Regions from separate parts of the Modicisalibacter sp. 'Wilcox' genome, predicted to be linked through region 2. Evidence: predicted binding sites of a transcription regulator. Region 2 holds the regulator's gene; the other holds the start of a gene.
The links. Region 2 encodes LexA, which represses DNA repair genes until DNA is damaged. Its sites were predicted from a motif close to TACTGTNTANNTANACAGTA; they were not measured.
Positions count from the first base shown of each region.

Region 1: a site for LexA is predicted at 2,700-2,719, ahead of recN (DNA repair protein RecN). Genes of this name have one in related genera too.

Region 1 is NZ_WNXF01000019.1:162-6,114, forward strand. Features, by position in the region: gene G7A98_RS14965 (YoaK family protein) at 101-772, opposite strand; gene recN (DNA repair protein RecN) at 991-2,664, opposite strand; gene grpE (nucleotide exchange factor GrpE) at 2,860-3,480, shown strand; gene dnaK (molecular chaperone DnaK) at 3,586-5,520, shown strand; gene dnaJ (molecular chaperone DnaJ) at 5,610-5,953, shown strand, end outside.
Region 2 is NZ_WNXF01000008.1:61,335-67,287, reverse strand. Features, by position in the region: gene G7A98_RS09210 (L,D-transpeptidase) at 1-494, opposite strand, end outside; gene G7A98_RS09205 (TetR/AcrR family transcriptional regulator) at 491-1,150, opposite strand; gene lexA (transcriptional repressor LexA) at 1,347-1,988, shown strand; gene dinB (DNA polymerase IV) at 2,005-3,051, shown strand; gene purU (formyltetrahydrofolate deformylase) at 3,058-3,909, opposite strand; gene G7A98_RS09185 (ribonuclease J) at 4,132-5,715, shown strand; gene G7A98_RS09180 (H-NS histone family protein) at 5,873-5,953, opposite strand, start outside.

The DNA of each region.
Region 1 (5,953 bases), on a different contig from region 2:
CCCGGTCCTTTCGCGGACTCCAACCCACACCATCACCAGGCGCGCCGCTGCCACAAGGCCAGCCAGCCTATGGCCAGCCAGGTGACGGGACTTTCTCGAGTCATTCTTGCCGTCCGATACGGTACTGGTAATAACCCCGATAGCTGATGGCCAGGGCAAGGCAGATGACGGCAGGCACGGCCAGGCTCGAAAACGCCAGTCGGGCAAACAGCCAGGCACCCATGGCGCCACCGGCGATGAATCCCGAGACAATGATCAGAAAGAGCGTGGCCTTGCGTCGGTCGAAGGCACGTCCCCGAAAGGCTTCTCCCAGCATGAGCCCGAGATCGGTGAAGATGCCGGTGAGGTGGGTGGTACGCACCACTGCGCCGCTGTAGGTCGTCACCAGGGCGTTCTGCAGGCCGCAGGCGGCGGAAGCGATATACTGGCCGGCGGGATGGTGGGCCTGCAGCACGGGGATCGCGATGAGCAACAGGCCGCCCTCGATGACCAGCAGGGTCTCGTAATGGCGTCCAAGCTTCAGCGATTCGCCGCAGAGCAGGGCACCGGAAAGAGCGGCTCCGAGCAGAAAGCTGACCAGGATGCCGGCCAGGTGCAGCGACTCGCCGAATACGCCACGCATCAGCCCCGTGCCGAGCAACGTGGCCGTGCCGGACAGATGAGAGATCGCCTGATGGGCAAATCCCAGCAGGCCTACCGCATTGATGCAACCTGCCGTCAATGCCAGGACGAAGGCACCATATTCGACCCATCGGGGCAGTCTAGTGATCACGAGCGCTCCTTGAGGATATCGTCATACCGGGGCGGCCGGGCGTTGCGCCGCCTCTGCACGATTGTCGCATGTTATCGGCGACCCGTTGGTCGGTAGGCCTCGCTCTGACAGGGGCATTGCCTCGTACGGCGTTCCCGGAGCCTGGCGGTCGTCCACAAAAAAGCCGGTCGGGGATGCCCGGACCGGCTCGCGATGAAACCGAAAGAAGCGGGGATGAGTCAGTGGTGCGGCCGCTGGCTGGCGGACAGCATCTCCCGGGCATGGGCCAGGGTCTGGTCCGAAAGATGGACGCCGCCGAGCATGCGCGCCAGCTCGCGGACGCGCCCGGCGCCGTCGAGCAGCGCCATCTGCGTCTGCGTGGTGTCCTCGGCGGTCTGTTTCTCGATATGCAGGTGGTGATGTGCCTGGGCAGCGACCTGCGGCAGGTGGGTCACGGTCATGACCTGGCCGTTCGTGCCCAGCCGCCGCAGCAGCTGGCCGACGATCTCCGCCGTGGCGCCGGAGACGCCCACGTCGACCTCGTCGAAGACCAGCGTGCTGATGGTGCTGTGGGTGGCGGCGACCACCTGGATGGCCAGGCTGATGCGCGACAGTTCCCCGCCGGAGGCGACCTTCGCCAGCGGCCGAGGCGGCTGACCGGGATTGGCGCTGATCAGGAAACGCACGGCTTCCAGACCCTCGGGCTGCGGAGTGTCGCGTTCCTCGACGTCCACGGCGAAATGCGCCTTGCCCATGGCCAGAAAGCCCAGTTGCGACTGCACTTCCTCGGCGAAGGCCGGGGCCGCCTGGCGCCGTGTGTCGCCGATGCGCCGGGCCTGCTGCCGATAGGCCTCGCGGGCGGTCTCGGCCTCGGCACTCAGGGCCTCGAGGTCCTGATCGCCCCCCTCCAGGCTCTCCAGCTCGTCGCGCAGGGTGGCATGCAGGCTCGTCAGCTCCTCGGGCATCACATGATGCTTGCGGGCGATGCGGTGCACCTCGCCCAGGCGTTCCTCGACATGCGCCAGGCGTTCCGGGTCGAGCTCGGTGGCATCGGCGAGGTGGCGCAGTTCGCGGGCGGCCTCCTCGATCTGGATGCGGGCCTCGCCGAGCATGCCGCGTGCCTCGGCCATCGTGCCCCGCTCGCTGCCGGGCAGGGCCTCGAGTCGGCTCAGTGCCTGGTGCAGCAGGTTCAGCGCTCCGCCCTCGTCATGCTCGCAGCAGTCGACGGCGAACTGGGTGTCGCCGATGATCTGCTCGGCGTTGGCCAGCGTGGCCTGTTCGCGCTCCAGCGCGGCCAGCTCGCCCTCGGCCAGGGCCAGTTGATCCAGTTCCTCGACCTGATAGCGCAGCAGCTGGCGGCGGGCCTGCAGCTCGTCGCTGGTGTCGGCCAGCTGCTTGAGCCGGCGCTGCAGGGCCTGCCAGTGGCGGAAGGTCTCGCCCAGGGCGGCGACGTCGGCACCCAGGCCGGCGAAATCATCGAGCAGGCGGCGATGGGTCTCCTCGCGAAGCAGTGCCTGATGGGCATGCTGGCCGTGGATCTCGATCAGGGTCTCGCCGAGGGCCTTGAGGTCGGCGATGGTACAGGGCTGGCCGTTGATCCATGCCTTGGAGCGGCCGGCGCGGGTGACGACCCGGCGCAGCAGGCAGTCGTCGGCGGGCAGTTCGCGGGTCTCCAGCCAGGCGCGGGCGGCCGGCAGGCGCTGGATATCGAAGCGCGCGCTGAGATCGGCCTGCCGGGTGCCGTGGCGAACGCTGGCGGCATCGGCGCGTTCGCCCAGGCACAGGCCCAGGGCATCGAGCAGGATGGACTTGCCGGCGCCGGTCTCGCCGGTGATGGCGGTCATGCCACCACCGAGATCGAGTTCGAGACGCTCGACGATGGCAAAGTCGCGAACGGCGAGTTGCACCAGCATGGCCACCTCCTGGAACGGGAATCGGCACGACAAGGGTCTGTGTGTTTATACAGTAGCACCGGGTCCCCTGCAATCCACTGCCGCGAACCCTGCCGAGCGCCTTGAGATTGTCGCGGTCATCCCCATATACGAGGGCAATCGATCACTCCCGGCGGCCGCGGCGCGGTCGCGGGGCGACTTTCTCAGGAGAGCGACATGGCCAAAGACCCACAGACGCCGCTGGACGAGGAACTGCAACGCGCCGAACAGGGCGCCGAGCCACAGGACGAGCCGCTCGAGGGCCAGCTCGACGAGGCCGATGCCGCCGAGGACGCGGCCGCCGACGCCGAGGCGATGGCCGATCCCGAAGCGGAGATCCTGGCGGCCAAGGTCGAGGAGCTCGAGCAGGCGCTGAGCGATGCCAGGGATCAGGCGATGCGTGCCGCCGCCGAGGCGCAGAACGTGCGCCGCCGCGCCGAGCAGGACGTCGAGAAGGCGCGCAAGTTCGCCCTCGAGAAGTTCGTCAAGGAACTGCTGCCGGTGGTCGACAGCCTGGAAAAGGCGCTGGAATCGATGGGCGAGGACGCCAGCGAGGCGCACCGCGAGGGCGTGTCGATGACCCTCAAGCTGCAACTCGATGTGCTGGCCAAGTTCGGCGTCGAGTCCGTCGAGCCGCAGGGCGAACCGTTCGACCCGCAGTATCACGAGGCCATGGCGATGGTGCCCAACGCCGAGGTGGAGCCCAACACCGTGATCGACGTCATGCAGAAGGGCTACCTGCTCAACGGCCGTCTGGTGCGCCCGGCCATGGTGGTGGTCAGCCAGGCCGCGGGCTGAACCGGCGGGCCGGCCCTTGAAAGGCGCCGACGAGCCCCCACATAGACGACAAAGACGCGGTATCGCCGCTCCGAACAGCAAGTAACGATTCTTCGAGGTGTTTATATGGGACGCATCATTGGTATTGACCTGGGGACAACCAACTCCTGTGTAGCCGTGCTCGACGGCGACAAGCCGAAGGTCATCGAGAACGCCGAAGGCGCACGCACCACGCCGTCGATCATCGCCTACACCGATGACGGCGAGACGCTGGTCGGCCAGGCCGCCAAGCGCCAGGCGGTGACCAACCCGAGCAACACGCTGTATGCCATCAAGCGCCTGATCGGCCGTCGCTTCCAGGACGACGTGGTCCAGAAGGACATCAAGATGGTGCCCTACACCATCGCCGAGGCCGACAACGGCGACGCCTGGGTCGAGGTGAAGGGCAAGAAGCTGGCTCCGCCGCAGGTCAGCGCCGAGGTGCTGAAGAAGATGAAGAAGACCGCCGAGGACTACCTTGGCGAGACCGTGACCGAGGCGGTGATCACCGTGCCGGCCTACTTCAACGACTCCCAGCGTCAGGCCACCAAGGACGCCGGGCGCATCGCCGGCCTCGAGGTCAAGCGCATCATCAACGAGCCGACCGCGGCGGCGCTGGCCTACGGCATGGACAAGTCGCGCGGCGACAAGACCATCGCGGTCTATGACCTGGGCGGCGGGACCTTCGATATCTCGATCATCGAGGTGGCCGACGTCGACGGCGAGACCCAGTTCGAGGTGCTGGCCACCAACGGCGACACCTTCCTGGGCGGCGAGGATTTCGACCTCAAGCTGATCAACTACCTGGTCGACCAGTTCAAGGCCGACAGCGGCATCGACCTGTCCGGCGACAACCTCGCCATGCAGCGTCTCAAGGAAGCCGCCGAGAAGGCCAAGATCGAGCTGTCCGCCGCGCAGCAGACCGAGGTCAACCTGCCGTACATCACGGCCGACAACACCGGGCCCAAGCACCTCAACGTCAAGATCACCCGGGCCAAGCTCGAGTCGCTGGTCGAGGAGCTGGTGATGCAGTCGCTGGGCCCGTGCAAGACCGCGCTGGCCGACGCCGGACTGTCCAACAGCGAGATCGACGACGTGATCCTGGTCGGCGGCCAGACCCGCATGCCGCTGGTGCAGACCAAGGTTGCCGAGTTCTTCGGCAAGGACGCCCGCAAGGACGTCAACCCGGACGAGGCCGTGGCCATCGGTGCCGCGATCCAGGGCGGCGTGCTCGGCGGCGACGTCAAGGACGTGCTGCTGCTCGACGTCACCCCGCTGACGCTGGGCATCGAGACGCTGGGCGGCGTGATGACCCCGCTGATCGAGAAGAACACCACCATCCCGACCAAGAAGACCCAGACCTTCTCGACCGCGGATGACAACCAGACGGCCGTGACCATCCACGTGCTGCAGGGCGAGCGCAAGCAGGCCGGCCAGAACAAGTCGCTGGGCCGTTTCGACCTGGCCGACATCCCGCCGGCGCCGCGCGGCGTGCCGCAGATCGAGGTCGCCTTCGATCTCGACGCCAACGGCATCCTCAACGTCTCCGCCAAGGACAAGGCGACCGGCAAGGAACAGTCGATCGTCATCAAGGCCTCCAGCGGCCTGTCCGAGGAAGAGATCGAGCAGATGGTCCAGGACGCCGAGGCGCACGCCGCCGAGGACAAGAAGTTCGAGGAGCTGGTCCAGCTGCGCAACCAGGCCGACGGCATGATCCACGCGGCACGCAAGACGCTCAGCGAGGCCGGTGACAAGGCCACGGACGACGAGAAGCAGAAGATCGAGACGGCGATCAGCGAGCTCGAGGAAGCGGTCAAGGGTGACGACCAGCAGGAAATCCAGACCAAGCTGGACGCGCTGACCGAGGCCTCCGGCGGCCTGGCCCAGAAGATGTACGCCGAGCAGGGCGAGGCGGCCCAGCAGGGCGGTGCCGAGCAGGCCGACGGCGGTGCCAGGAAGACCGAGGACGACGTGGTCGACGCCGAGTACGAGGAAGTCAACGACGACCAGAAGAAGCAGTAACCACGTCTGATCCCACGGAAACCGGCGGCGCGGGAGCATGACTCCCGCGTCGCTGTTTCCGTGGCCCGACACGGAGGCGGACAAGATCCATGTCCAAGCGTGACTACTATGAAGTGCTGGGCGTCGAACGCGGGGCCGATCAGAAAGAGATCAAGAAGGCCTACCGACGGCTCGCCCAGAAGTACCATCCGGACCGCAATCCGGACGACGATACCGCGGCCGAGAAATTCCGCGAGGTCTCCGAGGCCTACGAGGTCCTGACCGACGACGAGAAGCGCGCGGCCTACGATCAGTTCGGCCATGCCGGTGTCGACGGCCAGGCGGGCGGCTTCGGTGGCGGCGGCTTCGGCGGTGCCGGTGCCGGCGGCTTCAGCGACATCTTCGGCGATGTGTTCGGCGACATCTTCGGCGGCGGCGGGCGGCGCAACCCCAA
Region 2 (5,953 bases):
GGCGCCAGTTCGCCCAGCCTCAGCAGGGTCGCGTCCCGCAGCCGGATGCAGCCGTGCGAGGCGGGACGCCCCATCGGCTCGCTTTCCGGCGTGCCGTGCAGATAAATATAGCGGCGCTGGGAATCGACGCTGCCACCCCGGTTGAGGCCCCGCTCGAGGCCGCAGAGCCAGAAGATGCGCGTCAGGATCCAGTCGCGTTCGGGGTAGTCGGCGGCCAGCGCCGGCGAATAGACCTCGCCGGTGGGTCGGCGGCCGCGAAACACGCTGCCCGACGGCATGCCGGCACCGATCACCGCACGGATATAGTGCCAGCCCAGCGGCGTGCCCCCGCTGCCCTCGGCCTGGCCGACGCCGGCGGCGGCCGTGGACGCCGGGTGCGTCTCCAGGCACTCGCGGCCGCGCCAGACGTGCAGCACCTGGCGTGCCACATCGACCTCCAGCCAGACACCATCCTCGGGCGGCAGCGCCTCCAGACGCGGCGTCACCGGGCTCATACCGCCACCGCCCGGGGCGGTTCCGGCAGCGGCGCATTCATGCCGGCCACCACCACCGGGCGCAGGCGGCGAACCAGGTCGCGCACGCTGACGTGCTCGCCGTAGTCCTTCTCGGCGATGTCGCGCAGCGCGTCCAGTCCCGACAGCGTGAAGATCACCGTGCCCAGCATGAAGTGCAGCCGCCAGAAGCGCTCGGCGTCCGGCAGCTCCGGCGTGGCCCGGCGCACCAGCTCGGTGAAGCGGGTGAAGACGCTACCGTAATGCTGCTGGATGTAGCCACGCAGGTGCCCCTGGGCCTGGGTGTAGGCCAGCCCCAGAAGGCGCATGAAGACCTTGAGGCTGTTGCGCTCGGCGGGCACCTCCAGCACGGTCCGGGCCATGTTCTCCAGCAGCACCTCGAGCGGGATCGGCCGGCCCTCGTACTCCCTCTCGAGCGCGTCCAGGGTCGCGTGGAAGCGCTCGGTGAAGGGATCCAGATAGCGGGCGAAAACGGCCTGGATCAGCGCCTTCTTGGAGCCGAAGTGATAGTTCACGGCAGCCAGGTTGACCTTGGCCTTGCTGGTGATGGTGCGCAGCGACGTCTCGGCAAAGCCGCGCTCGGCGAACAACACTTCGGCGGTGTCGAGAATGCGGGTCACCGTGTCGGTCTGAGCCATGCTATATCCCTGCCTGCTGATAAACGGCTGTTTGAAACGTTATGGAAATTCTACGCGGCTTACCGAAAGACAACAATCCGTCGCGTTTCAAACACACCCGATCAGCCCTGATGACCACGGGCAGCGATTACTGGATACAATGCCATGCTGTATACTTAGCCACATACCCACATCGCCAGCGACCAGCGGAGGCCGCATGAGCCGCTCTCTTACCCCGCGCCAGCAGAATGTCTACGACTTCATCGTCAAGACCATGAACGAGCTGGGCTATCCGCCGACCCGCGCCGAGATCGCCCGGGGCCTGGGCTTCCGCTCGCCCAACGCCGCCGAGGAGCATCTGCGCGCGCTCAAGCGCAAGGGGGTGATTCGCATGATCCCGGGCACCTCACGAGGCATTCGTCTGCCGCCGCAGGAGGCGGAGTGCGCCCCGGACGGCGAGCCGGGCCTGCCCGTGATCGGCGAGGTCGCCGCCGGCAGCCCGATCCTCGCGGCCGCCCACATCGACCGCTACTGTCCGCTGTCCCCCGATTTCTTCTCGCCGCGTGCCGACTACCTGCTGCGCGTGCGCGGCCTGTCGATGCGCGACGTGGGTATCCTCGAGGGTGACCTGCTCGCGGTGCATCGCACCAACCGGGTTCGCGACGGCCAGATCGTGGTCGCCCGGCTGGAGGACGAGGTTACCGTCAAGCGCTTCCAGCGCCGGGGCCGTCACGTGACCCTGCTGCCCGAAAACGAAGACTTCGCCCCGATCGAGCTCGACCTGCGCCAGGACGCGCTGGAGATCGAGGGCATCGGGGTCGGCGTCATCCGTGGTGGCAACGGCCAGGCACTCAACTGAGGCGCGAGCCCCGCGCATGCGCAAGATCCTGCATGCCGACTGCGACTGCTTCTATGCCGCGATCGAGATGCGCGACAACCCGGCGCTGCGCGACATCCCGCTGGCGATCGGCGGCACGGCGGCCCAGCGGGGCGTCATCGCCACCTGCAACTACCCGGCGCGCGCCTTCGGCATCCATTCGGCGATGCCCACCGCGCGCGCCCTGCGCCTGTGCCCGCACCTGACCCTGCTGCCACCGGACTTTCCCCGCTACCGCGACGTGTCCGCACGCATTCAGGCGATCTTCCGCGAGCTGACGCCACGGATCGAGCCGCTCTCGCTCGACGAGGCCTATCTCGACGTCAGCGAGGTACGCCGCTTCCGGGGCAGCGCCACCTGGATGGCCCGCTGGCTCAAGGAGGAGACACACCGGCGCACCGGCATCACGCTCTCGGTGGGGGTGGCGCCCAGCAAGTTTCTCGCCAAGATCGCCAGTGACTGGGACAAGCCCGACGGCCTGACGGTCATTCCGCCGGAGGCCGTCGAGGCCTTCATCACCGAGCTGCCGGTGGACCGGCTCCACGGCGTGGGGCCGGCCACCGCCGCCCGGCTGGCGGCACTGGACATCGCCACCTGTGCCGACCTGCGCCGCTGGTCGCGGGAGGCACTCGTCGAGCACTTCGGCAAGTTCGGCCAGCGCCTTTTCGAACTCGCCCGCGGCATCGACGACCGCCCCGTGCAGACCGAGCGCGAACGCAAGTCGGTCAGCGCCGAGACCACCTTCCATCAGGACCTGCCCGACCTCGCGGCCTGCCGGGCGGCCCTGCCGGCGCTGGTCGAGCGGCTGCGAAGCCGCCTGGCCCGCCATGGCGACCCGCCGCTCAAGGGCAGCTTCATCAAGGTCCGCTTCGACGACTTCACGCTGACCACCCTCGAGGCCGGCGGCGCCCGGGTGGACGCCGATCAGTTCCTGGCACTGCTCGAGGCGGCCTGGCAGCGCGGCGCCCGCCCGGTGCGCCTGCTGGGGGTCGGGGCGAGGCTGAAACCGGCGGCGGATGCCCGCCAGCTCACGCTCTTCACCTGACCCGGCTCAGGCGAACACGACGGTCTTGTTGCCGTGGATCAGCACCCGGTCCTCCAGGTGCCAGCGCAGCCCGCGGGCCAGCACGGCCTTTTCGATATCGCGCCCGAAACGCACCAGATCCTGTGCCGTGTGGCAGTGCGAGATGCGGTGCACGTCCTGCTCGATGATGGGGCCGGCATCCAGTTCCTGGGTGACATAGTGGCAGGTGGCGCCGATCAGCTTGACGCCGCGCTCGTAGGCCTGATGATACGGCCGCGCGCCGGCGAACGAGGGCAGAAAGCTGTGGTGAATGTTGATGACCCGACCGGCATAGTGCTCGCACAAGGCCGGTGGCAGGATCTGCATGTAGCGTGCCAGCACCACGGCATCGGCCCGCGCCGCCTCGATCCGCCGGCGAGTCTCCTCGAAGGCGTGCGTCTTGTCCGTCGTCGGTACCGGGACATGATGAAAGTCGATACCGTGCCACTCGACGAGATCGCGCAGATCCTCGTGGTTGGAAATCACGCAGGGAATCTCGCAGTCGAGTTCGTCGGCCTTCCAGCGATAGAGCAGGTCCACCAGGCAGTGCGAGGCGCGGGATACCATCAGCACGATGCGCTTGCGTCGCTGGGTATCGTGGAACGCCCAGTCCATGGAAAAGGTCTCGGCGATGGGTGCGAAGGCGATCCGCAGAATCTCGTCATCCACGGAAGACGCAAAGCGAATCTCGTAGCGCATGAAGAAACGCCCGGTGGCCAGATCCGAGTGCTGATTGGCCTCGGTGATGGAGCCGCCCTGGGCGGCGATGAAGCCGGAAACCCGGGAAACGATCCCGACCTGGTCGGGGCAGGAAACGACGAGACGATACGAATGAGCCATGAAAGGTCCGCTGTGGTCGCAAGGAAAGGCACTGAAGGCCAACTATTCTAACCAAATCGCGGCCCTGCGCTAACGCGCGTTGTGAGCCCCGGGAGCCATCCCGTATAGTGGGGCTCCCCTGACAATGCCGTGTCGATGATGTTGCACTCTCGCGTCCAGATCCGCCCTCGCCGCAAGCCACCGCTGTCCTTCCTGCCCCTGGGCGGCAGCGGGGAGATCGGCATGAACCTCAATCTCTACGGCTATCGACACGACTGGCTGGCGATCGACTGCGGCATGATGATCCGTCAGGACCTGCCCGGAGGCCCTCTGCAGGTGCCGGATATCGAGCGTCTTCCCGAGCAGGGCATCCGTCCCCGGGCGCTGTTCATCACCCATGGCCACGAGGATCACATCGGCGCCGCCGCCTGGCTGTGGCCGCACTGGGGCTGCGACATCTACGCCACGCCGCTGGCCGCCGGCCTGCTGCGCGCCAAGTTCGCCGAACGCGGCCTGCCCGACACCGCGATCCGGGTGGTCGCGCCGGGCGAGGCGCTGGAATGCGGCGGCTTCACGCTGCGCTATCTGCCGCTGACCCACTCGATTCCCGAGAGCTGCGCCCTGCTGGTCACCACGCCCCACCATCGGGTGCTGCACACCGGCGACTGGAAGCTCGACCCCGAGCCGCTGATCGGCGAGCCGGCGGACCCCGAGCTCTATCGCGCCATCGCCCCCGTCGACCTGGTCGTCGGCGACTCCACCAATGCCTGCGTCCCCGGCACGTCGCGCAGCGAGGGCGAGGTCGCCCGGGCCCTGGAACGCACGGTCGCCGAATGCGAAGGGCGGGTGATCGTCTCCTGCTTCGCCAGCAACCTGGCACGCATCCTGGCGCTGGGCCGCGCCGCACAGCGCTGCGGCCGGCGCGTCGCCCTGGTGGGCCGCTCGATGCAGCGCATGGTCAGCGTGGCCCGCGGTCTCGGCTATCTGGACGACTTTCCGCCGCTGGTCCCGATCCGCGATGTCGGCTACCTGCCCGCCGAAGAAGTCATGATCATCGCCACCGGCAGCCAGGGTGAATCGCGGGCCGCGCTGTCACGGCTCGCCCGGGGCGGCCACCCCGACCTCGCCCTGCAGGCGGATGACACGGTGATCTTCTCGGCCAAGGCCATTCCCGGCAACGAACGGCTGATCGAGCGGCTGCAGGCCGCCCTCGCCCGCCTCGGCGTGCGGGTGCTGGAAGAAGGCGGTCACCCCGATCTCCACGCTTCCGGCCATCCCGCCCGGGCGGAACTGCGCATGCTCTACGAATGGGTCCGGCCCCGCCGACTGCTGCCGGTACACGGCGAACTCCGTCATCAGGAGGCACACCAGGCGCTGGCCCGCGAACTGGGTATCGACGCCCCCTTGATCCCCGGCAACGGCGACTGGATCCAGCTGGATGCGGACGGCCTCGCCCTCGAGCGGCGCCTGCCACTGACCCCGCGTATCGTGCACGAGGACAGCGTGCGTGACCTCGCCGGGCTGGAGCCTCACCCCCGGGCCCGCCATGAACGGGAGGGCGAGTTCGCCCTGCTGCTGCCCGTGACACTCACCGCCTCGGGGTGGCAACGCGTGGGGCGCCTGCTGCTGGACTACACCGGGCCATCGCCCCTGGACGATACCGCCTTTGCGGACTGGCTCGATGACACCCTGACTCGACTGAATGCCGAGACACCGGCCGCGCTGCGCACCCAGCTGCAGGGGCCGCTGCATCAATGGCTGGCCGACCACCTGCGTCGCCCGCCGACTCTTCACCTGCAGATCTCGGCGGCGGAAGCGCTTCAGTAGCCACCCGAGTCATCGCGTCACTCTGGCAAGCACCCACGAAAAAAGCGGGCGATTTCTCGCCCGCTTTTCCCGCTGCATTGATCATCGGGGTACGCCGCTCGACATCGCCCGACCCCGGCCCCTGCAGCCGAGCGAGTCTACCGCCATGCCGTCAAACTCAGCTGTCGGCCTGCTTGTTCTTCGGCGGCCGGCCGCGGCGGCGACGAGGCTGCTCGCCGACCAGATCATCCAGGGACAA